DNA from 4 places in the Peribacillus sp. P4_D6 genome. Region 1 is predicted to be linked to each of the others. Evidence: riboswitches for the same ligand, from Rfam matches in the RefSeq annotation. Region 1 holds a riboswitch; each other region holds the start of a gene.
What was found. A riboswitch is a leader RNA that binds a small molecule or an ion and turns the genes downstream of it on or off. The one in region 1 is predicted to bind S-adenosylmethionine.
Positions count from the first base shown of each region.

Region 1 (3,128 bases):
TTTCTTTTCGTATCGACTGTTGGGGCTTTCCTTAATGTTATCTTCAATATTGAAGCGAAAAACCTTTAAAGCCCCCAGACTGTCCATGAATCATTCATGGACAGTTTTTTGCGCCTCCTTCACAAGGATTCATGGTCCTTGGCATTGCTTCGTTCGACTAACCATTTAAAGTATAAAGGCATGTGAATTTTCCATGCCTCTGCTAAGTTCAATACTGATACTTGTGGGTTTTTGGTTTATAATAACAACCATCTAGCCTTTTGAGGAGGGATTCCATGAATGAATATAAAGTAACGGTCAGGAATGGCAGTACCTTAATTTTGTCGGAAATCATTAAAGCTGAAGATGAAAGAGAAGTCCTTGGCACTCTTTTGATTTCCAGCGAATTATTTAATCAACCATTTACTGATATCAGGATTTTAGAAAGCTGATTTGTGCCTGCCCATTCCATTTGATACACTGTAATAAATCTTAATACGGTGGCGATATTATGTGTGGACGTTTCACTCTTTTCACTGACATAGAAGAAATAAAAGAACGGTTTGATATCCAAGGGTCATTTGATGAGGAATACCAATTCAGCTACAATATTGCTCCCTCCCAATCCGTGCTCTCCGTCATTAATGACGGGGTAAGGAACCGACTTGGATATCTTCGGTGGGGACTCATTCCTTTCTGGGCAAAAGACGAAAAAGCGGGCTACAAAATGATCAATGCCAGAGCGGAAACCATTGCTGAGAAAGCAAGCTTCAGGAATGCGTATAAGAAGAAGAGATGCTTGATAATCGCTGACTCTTTTTATGAATGGAAGAAGACACCAGAAAGAAAAATACCGATGCGGATAAAACTGAAGAATCATGCTCCATTTGGAATGGCCGGTCTCTGGGAATCCTGGAAATCTCCTGAAGGCATCAGCATCTATTCGTGCTCTGTTATAACAACTGTGCCAAATGAGCTAATGACCAGCATTCATGACCGCATGCCTGTCATCCTAAAACCAGAAGATGAAAAAGATTGGTTGAATCCTTCCATTAATGATCCTGCATATCTGCAACAGTATTTAAAATCATTCGATTCGGAACAGATGGAAGCATTTGAAGTATCGAATGATGTGAACTCGACTAAAAATAATTCACCTAACCTAATCCAACAAATTTGCTGAGAGGTCATTATACCTCTCAGAATGTAGACAACTCGATGAAGATCGAGTTTGTCTGCATTTTTTTTATGGTTTTTACAATTTGACGTCGCCTCAAGGCACTCGCTTTTCCCCCAGGAGTCTCGCACACCCGCTCCAATCAACTTAGATCTCTTTATAAACAGTAAGGAGTGCATGTGAAACACTTTAAAAATTAACCCTTGCGAAAATAGACAAAATGCTGTACTGTTATATTTGCTTTTCAAAACGACTTTCGATGTCACGAACTCAGGCAAGTTTCCAGCGTGGTACTTTTCTGGCAGGCATCGTAATTTTTAAATAATTATATAATGTAATCTTCTTATCAAGAGAGACGGAGGGACTGGCCCGAAGATGTCTCGGCAGCGGACTTAAATGGAGTGCTGTGCCAAATCCAGCAGGCTGATTTTCGCCTGAAAGATAAGGAGGGTGTTTTTTATAAATTAAAAGACCTCTTCTTGTTATTAAATAGAAGGGGTCTTTTTTTATGCCAGTTTTTTGCTACAGCTCCATGACTGGAAAATCAGGTAGGTTCAAATTGGAGTTATTTGCGAAAACTGTTAATAGAATAAGAGCTGTGACACATGTCGCGGGAAAAATAAAAAGAGGTGTACATCATGAGTGCAAACAATAAAGGGAATCCATGGGCATTGATCCCATTTGTCGTATTTTTAATTTTATTTATTGGATCCGGAATCATCACTAAAGATTTTTATTCATTTCCGGTGATTGTAGCGATTTCCATTGCATCGGCAGCTGCATTGGCGATGAATCGGAAAGAGACATTCAATGAAAAGGTTGATATCTTCTGTAAAGGTGCCGGGGACGCCAATATTATGTTAATGGTTATCATTTTCCTTTTGGCCGGCGCTTTTGCCGAAGTTGCCAATGGCATGGGGGCAGTTGAATCAACCGTGAATCTTGCCTTAGCTGTTTTCCCCCAAAATCTATTAATGGTGGGGATTTTCATCATCRCATGTTTTATTTCTCTATCCATGGGGACAAGCATGGGAACGATCGTTGCCCTGGCACCTATCGGGGTAGGGATTAGTGAACAAACTGATATTTCACTTGCCCTTTCAATGGCAGCCGTTATTGGTGGTGCGATGTTTGGGGATAACCTTTCATTCATTTCAGATACGACAATCGCTGCTGTCCGAACTCAGGGAACGAAAATGAAKGATAAGTTTAAAGTGAATTTTTTCATCGTTTTACCTGCAGCCATCATCACATGTGCCATCCTAGGAATTTTAACGATGGGTGAACAGGCTGACATTTCCCAACAGTCTTATGATTGGGTGAAGATTCTTCCGTATCTTTGCGTATTGGTCACTGCATTGGCAGGAGTCAATGTGTTCTTGGTCCTTTCCATAGGAATCGTATTTGCCGGAATCATCGGCTTGGCTGATGGTAGTTATCAACCGTTGGGTATCATTCAAAAAGTTGGAGAAGGAATGGCGGGAATGTATGAAATCTCCTTCCTTGCCATTTTAATTGCAGGTATGGTAGCTGTAATCAAACATAATGGTGGCATTGACTATTTACTCCACCTAGTGACACGAAATAGCAAATCGAAAAAAGGGGCGGAATTCAGCATTGCGGGGCTTGTTGGTTTAACGAACCTTTCAACGGCAAATAACACGATTTCGATTATCATTGCCGGGCCACTTGCCAAAAATATTTCTGAAAAATATGGGATTGATCCGCGAAAATCGGCGAGCGTCCTTGACATTTTTGCATGTTGTATCCAAGGGTTGATCCCATATGGAGCACAACTGCTTGTTGCAGCAGGGGTAGCAAAAATTTCTCCGTTAAGCATCTTGCCGTATTCATATTACCCAATCCTGATTGGACTTTGTGGCATCATTGCCATCCTGATTGGTTTTCCACGGTTTCAGCCGGGAAATGATGAAATGAAGAAACGTACCTCTTAAAAAGAGAATATAATAAG
Region 1 is NZ_JBFUIQ010000158.1:705-3,832, forward strand. It holds gene AC1DVB_RS23900 (hypothetical protein) at 276-431, shown strand; gene AC1DVB_RS23905 (SOS response-associated peptidase) at 491-1,162, shown strand; SAM riboswitch class I at 1,497-1,604, shown strand; gene AC1DVB_RS23910 (Na+/H+ antiporter NhaC family protein) at 1,795-3,111, shown strand.

Region 2 (3,128 bases), on a different contig from region 1:
TCTTTGATCTTATCTTCATTTGCAGTGATGCCAACCGCACAATTATCGTTGAAGGAATGAATGCCTTCCGTCAATAATTTGACCGTTTGCAGGAAGTTATAGATGATGACTGGTTTGAATACATTCAATTCAAAGTTACCTTGGCTTGCTGCAAAGCCAATTGTAGCATCGTTACCCACGATTTGTGTCGCAATCATGGTAAGCGCTTCACTTTGGGTCGGATTGACTTTACCTGGCATGATGGAGCTGCCCGGCTCGTTTTCCGGAATGGCAATTTCTCCGATTCCGCTTCTCGGTCCACTTGCAAGCCATCTGACATCGTTCGCAATTTTCATTAAATCTGCCGCCAATGCTTTCAAAGCACCGTGTGCGTAGACGATTTCGTTATGGCTAGTCAATGCATGGAACTTATTATCAGATGTGACAAAAGGATATCCTGTATCCGCTGCAATTTGTTTGGCAGAAAGTCCCGGGAATTCTTTCTTTGTATTGATTCCGGTTCCTACAGCCGTTCCGCCTAGAGCAAGGTTCAATAGTTTTTGGCTGCTTTCCTCAATCATCGCCAAATCTTTATCGAGCATCGCTTTCCAACCGGAAATTTCTTGTCCTAATGTTAAGGGTGTAGCATCTTGAAGATGTGTCCGGCCGATTTTCACGACATCCCAAAATTCTTTTTCTTTTGTATCGAATGTATCACGAAGTGCTTTGATGGCAGGAACCAATTTTTCAGCGACTTCCATAAAGGCTGCAATATGCATGGCAGTCGGGAAAGTATCATTTGAGCTTTGTGCCTTGTTAACATCATCATTCGGGTGAAGGATTTCCGATTCACCATTTTCTTTTAACCATTCATTCCCTTTGTTAGCGACCACTTCATTCACATTCATATTACTTTGCGTACCGCTTCCCGTTTGCCAAACTACAAGCGGGAAATGTTCATCAAGCGTACCTTCAAGGATTTCGCCGCAAATCTTGACGATGGCGTTCTTTTTAACTTCGGAAAGATCGCCAAGATCATAGTTCACCTTTGCAGCAGCTTGTTTAACGTATGCAAATGCACGAACCAATTCAATCGGCATTTTTTCGTTACCGATTTTGAAATTGTTACGGCTTCTCTCAGTTTGTGCTCCCCAATATTTATCAGCAGGAACTTTCACTTCACCCATCGTATCACGTTCGATTCTGTATTCCATGTGTTCTCCTCCTAAGTTTGCACTATTCATTGAAGAATTTTTGCATATGAAATGAATAATGTCGGATTATTCTTTCTCTCCATACATTGTACAAACTTTATTATTTTAAAGCAAAAATATCCCGCTGACCCTTTCCATATTTCTGAAAAATCCTAGGCCATTCATATTTAGATGAAAATTTGGATATTCTTTTTTGACACATAAAGTGTAGGCACCGCTAGGCTTCAATTGACCTGGCCATGAACGCCAACACATCATCACCCCCAAAATGTCCTTGACAGTGTTTTGTATATATAGTAAATTCAAAAGAAATTGAATAATCTAAACTCTTATCGAGAGAGGTAGAGGGAATGGCCCGATGACACCTCAGCAACCTTCATTTGTTTCAAACCAATGAAAAGGTGCTAATTCCACAAGTTTATGAACTTGGAAGATAAGAAGAATGACTCGTCCCTACTTAATCAAAGTCTTCTTCTTAAAGAAGACTTTTTTTTATTTTATTTAACTCAAAGGAGCAGTGAAAACCATGTATAAACCTGAAACATATCTTGCTCAATTAGGAAATCGCAGTGAAACGGCGACAGGAACAGTCAATCCGCCGGTATACTTTTCAACAGCTTTTCGCCACGAAGGAATCGGTCAATCGACGGGATTCGACTACACAAGGACAGGTAACCCTACCCGCCAGCTATTGGAGCGATCCATCGCCGATCTGGAAAAAGGAGACCAAGGCTATGCCTGCAGTTCAGGAATGGCCGCCATCTCCACTATACTCGCCCTTTTTAAATCCGGGGATGCGTGGATTGTCAGTGAAGATCTTTATGGCGGTACATATCGGCTGTTAGAACAAGGTTTTAAAAAATGGGGATTGCAGTGTGACTATGTAAACACTTGTTGTTTGGAGGATATCGAAAAAGCCATCACTCCTCACACGAAAGCCATCTTCATCGAAACTCCCACTAACCCTCTTATGCAGCAAACGGATATTAGCGCCGTTGCCGCATTGGCTAAACGATATAATTTATTGCTAATCGTTGATAACACTTTTTACACGCCTCTTATTCAACAACCCATCTTGCTTGGAGCTGATATTGTGATCCACAGTGCAACCAAGTATCTCGGTGGTCATAATGATGTGCTCGCCGGACTGATCGTTGCTAGCGGCGCTGAATTATGTGATGCACTTGCCTTCCATCATAATGGCACTGGAGCTGTCTTGAGCCCATTTGATTCATGGCTGTTGATGCGCGGAATGAAAACCCTGGCATTGCGGATGGAGCGTCATGAAAAGAATGCCAAGATACTTGTAGATTACTTATCGGAGCATGATTGTGTTACGGACGTATTGTATCCAGGCCGAGGCGGCATGATTTCTTTCCGCATCATTGATGAAGCGGCGGTCAACCCATTTTTACAATCGCTCTCATTAATTTCCTTTGCAGAAAGCCTGGGAGGGGTTGAAAGCTTCATCACCTATCCTGCCACACAAACACATGCCGATATACCGCTTGAGGTCAGAACGGCAAACGGTGTTTGTAATCGACTGCTCCGCTTCTCCGTTGGCATCGAGGATAGCGAAGATTTGATTGGTGACTTGCAGCAAGCATTCGCACATGTAAAAAGGGAGGCACTACGATGACAGATCATGATTTTAGCTTTGAAACAAAATTACTTCATAATCAACATAAATTCGATCCGGCAACGGGCGGTGTGAGCGTCCCCATCCAGCATGCATCGACTTTCCATCAATCCGATATCGATCAATTCGGCAAATATGACTACAGCAGAAGCGGGAACCCAACCCGCGAGGCACTTGAAGACATCATTGCCGAACTTGAGGAAGGCACTCACGGCTTTGCCTTTTCATCAGGTATGGCTGCCATTTCAACAGCCTTCCTGCTATTGTCTGCTGGGGATCATATCGTCATTTCCGAA
Region 2 is NZ_JBFUIQ010000046.1:14,182-17,309, reverse strand. It holds gene fumC (class II fumarate hydratase) at 1-1,193, opposite strand, end outside; SAM riboswitch class I at 1,520-1,633, shown strand; gene AC1DVB_RS15050 (methionine biosynthesis PLP-dependent protein) at 1,720-2,832, shown strand; gene metC (cystathionine beta-lyase) at 2,829-3,128, shown strand, end outside.
Region 2: linked by a shared signal. The riboswitch ahead of AC1DVB_RS15050 (methionine biosynthesis PLP-dependent protein) and the one ahead of AC1DVB_RS23910 (Na+/H+ antiporter NhaC family protein) in region 1 are both predicted to bind S-adenosylmethionine.

Region 3 (3,128 bases), on a different contig from region 1:
AGGTCGCAGTCCGGATGGAAGACGAAACATGGGATAAAGTGAATGCATATTTCCCGAATGCGAAAGTGTTCGCTTTCTCCAAACATTATGACAGCAGGCAGCAATTGAAGGACCTTTCAGCCTTCCTTCAATCGAATTATCAAGATGATAATTGGAAGGAAAGAAGATCTGAAAAAATCCTGGCATTCATTCGTAAAACTTTATCTTATCTATTAGAAAAACGGACAGCCAATGAGCGGAAATGCGAGCATTCCATCTCTTGGAATGAGCAGATGGAAGTCAAACTGAATGGAGCGGTCAATCAACTGGCTGATCTGGAAAAAGAAAAAAGTGAAAATATCATAAGGTCGTATCGTTCGCTTAAGGACGAAGTGAAAAGTCAGCTTTATTCAAAAATTCCTGAATTACTGAGGGATTGCTCTAAATCGTTAACGGAAAGCAGTGATTTCAGTCAGGTCCATGTACAGTTAAACCAGGAAATGAATGAGCGGATTCAAAACTTCATTTCTGACAAGATCATGCCTCAATATTACCGTTCTCTTCAAGACTGGATTGCCAGTTCCCAAATGGAGTTCTCACAAAGCCAGCAGTTCATGGATGAGATGAGTGCCGGATTCAATGAATTATACAAAGAAGAACGGATTACACTGGCAGGTGACTTCAGGGTATTGGATGACTGGCGCCGTGATGCCGATCGGATGACAAGCAGTATCCGCATCGAAAACGTTAATATCCTTTTGCGCAGGACTCCATCACAATTGCTGCTTAAAGGAGCAGGTAAGCTATTTGGGGCGATACCGCAAAATAAGGCCAATATGTACAATCGTTACAAGAAATACCTGGAAAGTGAAGATTACCTGGATGTTGCCGAAATGATCACGGAACGTTTCCTAACCCAATTTGGATTGTTTGAAAAATCATTGGATCGGGACATCTCACTTTTCTATCGCAGTTCATTTGCCTTACTTCAAAAAACGATAGAGCAGACGCAGACTGAAATAAAAGACTACCAGGCTGCATTGGAGCATATGAAAGAAAATCCTGAGGTTTACCGTGATCCGATCACGTTGTTCGAAGTGAAATTAAGGCAGTTGGAGAGGCTTGAAAAAATCGAGAAAAAGCGTCTAGCCCAGCTCCAAAGAAAATAAAAATAACAGGAAACATTTCAAATATTCAAAAATCTATTGACTTTACGACTATATCCCTATAAAGTGATAATTACGAAAACGTAACACAATATATCTCTTATCAAGAGTGGCGGAGGGACTGGCCCTAAGATGCCCAGCAACCGTTCCATTAGGAATTGGTGCTAAATCCTGCAAAACAGAAATGTTTTGACAGATAAGAGAGGGACAAGTCTGCAAAACAGCCGATTAAACCTCTCTATATTAGAGAGGTTTTTATTTTGGGATTTACACCGACTTAACTGATAAGACTAATTAGAAAACATGGAGGAGAACAAGATGAGAAGGTCTATTAAAGGGATATTCATTTCTGCCATCGCTTCGGCTTTGCTTTTAACGGGTTGCTCTGCAGGGCAGAGTTCCACAGAATCGAAGAAAGAAGAAAAAGTATCATTTGAAAATGTCCCGGAGAGATTTGCTGATGGCGATGGAGCCAAAATCAAAGTGATCCGTAAAATTGGCGGTGATGATCATACTGCCCAATACCTGGCGGGGGCGAAAGAAGAAGGAGAAGCACTGGGGTTTCAAGTCGATACGTACACAGCCAATGGTGATACGGCTAAATTCCATGATGCGATAGCACAGGCTTTGGAGGAAGATTACGACGGCTATATCATTTCACATGGTGATGATGCCGCAACTGTAAATGACGTTCAGAAGTTGGTTGATGCAGGTAAAAGCGTTGTCACATTCGATTCAATAAGCGATCTATCTAAAATAGAGGGCGTGACATTAACTTCACAAGATGATGAAGCGCTGGCAACACTGGCTTTCGATAAACTGATAAAAGAACAGAAAGGTGAAGCGGCAATTGCATATCTTTGGGTGGATGGTTTTCCTCCAATGGTAAGAAGAAATGCAGTCTATCAGGAAAAACTAAAAGAAAATCCCGGGATTAAAGAAGTCGAAAGATTCGGAGTGGCATCCGCTGATACTTCGGTTCAGACACAAAATGCTGTAGCCGCAATGCTGAATAAATACCCTAAAGGTAAATTGGATGCCATTTTCGCAACATGGGATGCCTTTGCTATCGGTGCAGCCCGGGCGATTAAAGAAGCGGGCCGCAATGAAGTGAAGATATATGGAATTGATGTTTCGAATGCAGATCTCCAGGAAATCCAATCGGCTGATAGCTCATGGTCCTACACGGCAGCAGTCGATCCCAAGTTGATCGGTGCAGTGAATATGAGGATATTGGCTAAAAAATTAGCTGGCGAAGAAACGCCGCAAACATATGATTTGGAGGCATCACTCATTTCGCAAAAGCAAATCCAAGCTTCAAAAGAAGCGGTAAACATGGCAAACCTGTCTGATATTGTCGATGGCTGGGGTGTATCGGAGGAATTTGAAGAGGATTGGATGAAGGTTTTGAAAGATCATTATAAAAAATAAAAAGAGACACTCTCTTTCCAGCGAAGGGAGTGTCTATTCTATAAGGGGGAATGGACATGGGCAAGCAACTAGAAATGAGGAAGATTTCGATTGAATTTCCGGGGGTGAAGGCGCTGAGTGAAGTTGATTTTTCCGTACAATCAGGGACAGCCCACGCATTGGTCGGTGCAAACGGAGCAGGGAAATCGACGTTAATGAAAGTTTTATCGGGAGCCCATGTTCATTATTCAGGTGACATTTTTATTGATGGGATGAAGCGGGATATCCGCTCGCCAAAAGCCGCTCAGGAACAGGGCATTCAAATAGTTCATCAGGAAGTGGATACCGCCCTCATCCCTTATTTAACAGTTGGGGAAAATGTAATGTTGAATGATATGGTCCAAAACATGGGAAAAAAACAAAGGGTACATTGGAAAGAACTGCACAACAAAGCCACTTCTATTCTTGAAGATATGAAAATTCATGTCCCTTCGAAAAAGTTGGTTAGAGACCTGACCTTGGCTGAAAAACAGATGGTCCTGATAGCAAGAGCCGTTTCGACAGAATGCAAAT
Region 3 is NZ_JBFUIQ010000013.1:43,095-46,222, reverse strand. It holds gene AC1DVB_RS06940 (GTPase domain-containing protein) at 1-1,148, shown strand, start outside; SAM riboswitch class I at 1,243-1,348, shown strand; gene AC1DVB_RS06935 (sugar ABC transporter substrate-binding protein) at 1,464-2,576, shown strand; gene AC1DVB_RS06930 (sugar ABC transporter ATP-binding protein) at 2,633-3,128, shown strand, end outside.
Region 3: linked by a shared signal. The riboswitch ahead of AC1DVB_RS06935 (sugar ABC transporter substrate-binding protein) and the one ahead of AC1DVB_RS23910 (Na+/H+ antiporter NhaC family protein) in region 1 are both predicted to bind S-adenosylmethionine.

Region 4 (3,128 bases), on a different contig from region 1:
ACATTTGCCAGATGTTGAATAGGAAAGATTTTTGCAAATCCTGCAGGGATGAAAATAAATGAACTGGTAAGCGTCGTTAAAGCCGTGATCATGGCAGTCAATGTCAGTTTCTTGATAGGGTTCATCCTCATGTCAACCACCTACAGAGGCCAATCCTGCTCATTTTGAACCATGTCCCAGAATAAATATTCATATCGGGAAGTAACCAAAAAGTGCTTTTCTAATCTAAGAAGTTCCTTTTCAGGCATGCCTTCCGTCAATTCTTCCAACAAAGCGATCAGCCACTTGTGTGCTTCCCCGAATTCAGGAGATGAATAGGACCTTATCCAATCTGCGTAGCGATTGTTTTCCAGTGCTGCTCCATTTTGTTCTTTTAATAGCAAACCGATTTCATAATAATCCCAAGCGCAAGGCAGAAGACAGGCGATCAAGTCTGCCAAAGTCCCATGCTGAGCTGCATTTAGCATGTAACCTGTATAGGCTAGAGTGGTTGGAGTAGGTTCTGTATTTTCCAATTCCTTGGAGCTGATCCCGAATTCGGAAGCATAATGCCGATGAATATCCATTTCCACTTGAAGGGTTTCATTTAAAATGCTCGCAAATTTTGCCATGGTTTCGATGTTATGGGCTTTGATGACACCTAAAGCAAAGAGCTTGGAATAATCCATGAGATAGACATAGTCCTGCTTCAGGTAATAGGCAAATTTCTTTTCAGGAAGTGTGCCGTTTCCAATTGCCTGGACAAAGGGATGTGAATGATTCCTTTTCCAAATCTCTTTTGCCCGTGCATGCAGTCTATCACTGAATGTTTCTAATTTTGTATTCTCCATTGTTCATCCTCCTATAGAATGGCTCCCTTTGCCTTTGTTAAATAAAAAAACCCCGTTCCTGAATACGGAACGGGGTAGATGGATATAGTCTGTAAATGGACGATATCATCCACTTCCCTCCGCCGGTATGAGCCGGTTCAGGTTCAAAGGGTCCGGAACTAATTCCATCTCAGTCTTAAAAAAAGACTCCCCTAGTGGTGTGAATTGTATGTAATTACTGACATCATATCAGAAAGACAAGAAAATGCAACCCGTATTTGAAAGAGGAATCACTTTATGTCCAGGAAAAAAGGGAGAACCAGGTAATTGACTTTTGAAGATTATTAGGATAGAATCATTTCTACATCATTATATATCGAATTCTTATCCAGAGAGGTGGAGGGACTTGGCCCTAAGAAACCTCGGCAGCGGACCCGTTTTGGGAACTGTGCTAAATCCAACAAGCATATGCTTGGAAGATAAGAAGAGCCGTACGGAAACTGTCAGCCTCTTCTTAAATTAGAAGGGGCTTTTATTTTTGGGAAATAACGTTTAGTGACATACTAGAAAAGGTATATATAATTTGGTGAAATCAAATAAGTTGATAAAGTTTAGCTAACTAGAAGCAGGCTCTAGGATGACTAGGAAAGGAGCCATTTACATGGCAGAATTATTTAAGAGGATTGAACAGAGGAAGGCAAAACTCATTGAAGAGCTATTGTCCAATGGAGTATACAAAACCTCTGATGAAAGGCACCTTTATGATGCCCCATTAAAAGTACTTGAAGATGAATATAAGATTGTTATAAATAGACCTAATAACGAGTCACCTTCTGAATGGATGACATAGTAAGTGAAATACAATATTTGGTTTTTTGGATAAGGGATATGATGTAAGCATTCACAGTCTACACTAGTGGATGCTTTTTTTGCGTTTATTAGAAAACGACACAAATTATACATAATTAAATAACAAAATAGGTGTTTTGTCACATTTGACCTATAAAATAACACATTTAATTTCTGAGAAATAGTTGATTTTAACTAGTAGTTTCATTATGATGAAAGTGTAAAAATATTGAATAAATGGGAGGTGACTATAATGCCTTGCCGTAAGGTAACTATAGAAAAAGTAGAAGAGAAGAGACAGGAAATGATAAAGTTGGGAGCGATTTACGGCTTAACAAGTCTGCTGACTGTTCAAGCCAGTCAAGAATTGGATACGCTATTGAATGCGTTAGCAAGTAAAAGAGATTCTGAATATTTTTCCCTTCAAGAAGCATATAGGTATTTTTAAATTAGCAATTCGACCTGTATTAATCTAAAAAAGCTACTGCTCAAGGCAATAGCTCTAAAGAATTATATTTAAATATCGACACGTTTACCTAGAATGATCAAATCCCGCTCAATGCCATCCATCTCGGCAACTTGAGGTAAATGTGCCCATTCTTCAAACCCGAATTTAGAAAAAAGCTTAAGGCTTGGTGTATTATGGGCGAAAATGAAACCCAATAAAGTCTTAACACCTAATTTTGGACTCAATTCAATTGCCTTTCGAATCGAAATTTGTCCAATTCCTTTTCCCCGGAAATAATCATCAATGTAAATGCTGATTTCGGCAGTGGAATTATATGCCGGTCGGCCATAAAAGGATTGAAAGCTCATCCATCCAGCGGTTTTCCCTTCTATAGTAATGATATATAGCGGTCTACTTTCTGAATGATGTTCCTCAAACCATTTAACCCTCGATTGGACGGATACAGGTTCCGTATCTGCCGTGACCATCCTTGAAGCAATTGTCGAATTATATATTTCAACAATTCTGGGTAGATCAGATAGTTCTGCCTCTCTAAACTCTATGTGTTCTTCCATGATTTAAACTCCTAACTATCATTTATTCAATCTCCAGAATGAAGGGTAATCCCGTTTTTGGTTTTAGGGACGTTGAATGAAACCCAATCCATTGAAAGTTTTATATTATCATACACTTTTTATTCTTTATCTGACAATTCTTTTTTATGTTAGTACTGCAGATTTTTTGGGTATGAAAAAGATTAAATACTTCTAGTAAAAAACAAGAGGAGAACCAAATGAAAAAATTGGCAGGTATATTGATTATCGTACTGTTTATATGTTTTGCTGCATATGAATTTCAGGCCTCGGAGTCGGAAGACGTGCAAAGGGTCATGGCTTTTGGAGATTCATTAACCTATGGAAAAGGGGATAAGGACGGGGAAGGATATATAGATGGCCTTGAAGATGAATTGAATAATCCCCAATCGGAGCAAAAAGTGAGTTTTTGGAATTACGGTATTAAAG
Region 4 is NZ_JBFUIQ010000016.1:28,669-31,796, reverse strand. It holds gene thiW (energy coupling factor transporter S component ThiW) at 1-125, opposite strand, end outside; gene tenA (thiaminase II) at 141-830, opposite strand; TPP riboswitch at 928-1,033, opposite strand; SAM riboswitch class I at 1,191-1,295, shown strand; gene AC1DVB_RS07960 (Fur-regulated basic protein FbpA) at 1,471-1,659, shown strand; gene AC1DVB_RS07955 (aspartyl-phosphate phosphatase Spo0E family protein) at 1,912-2,106, shown strand; gene AC1DVB_RS07950 (GNAT family N-acetyltransferase) at 2,175-2,681, opposite strand; gene AC1DVB_RS07945 (DUF459 domain-containing protein) at 2,900-3,128, shown strand, end outside.
Region 4: linked by a shared signal. The riboswitch ahead of AC1DVB_RS07960 (Fur-regulated basic protein FbpA) and the one ahead of AC1DVB_RS23910 (Na+/H+ antiporter NhaC family protein) in region 1 are both predicted to bind S-adenosylmethionine.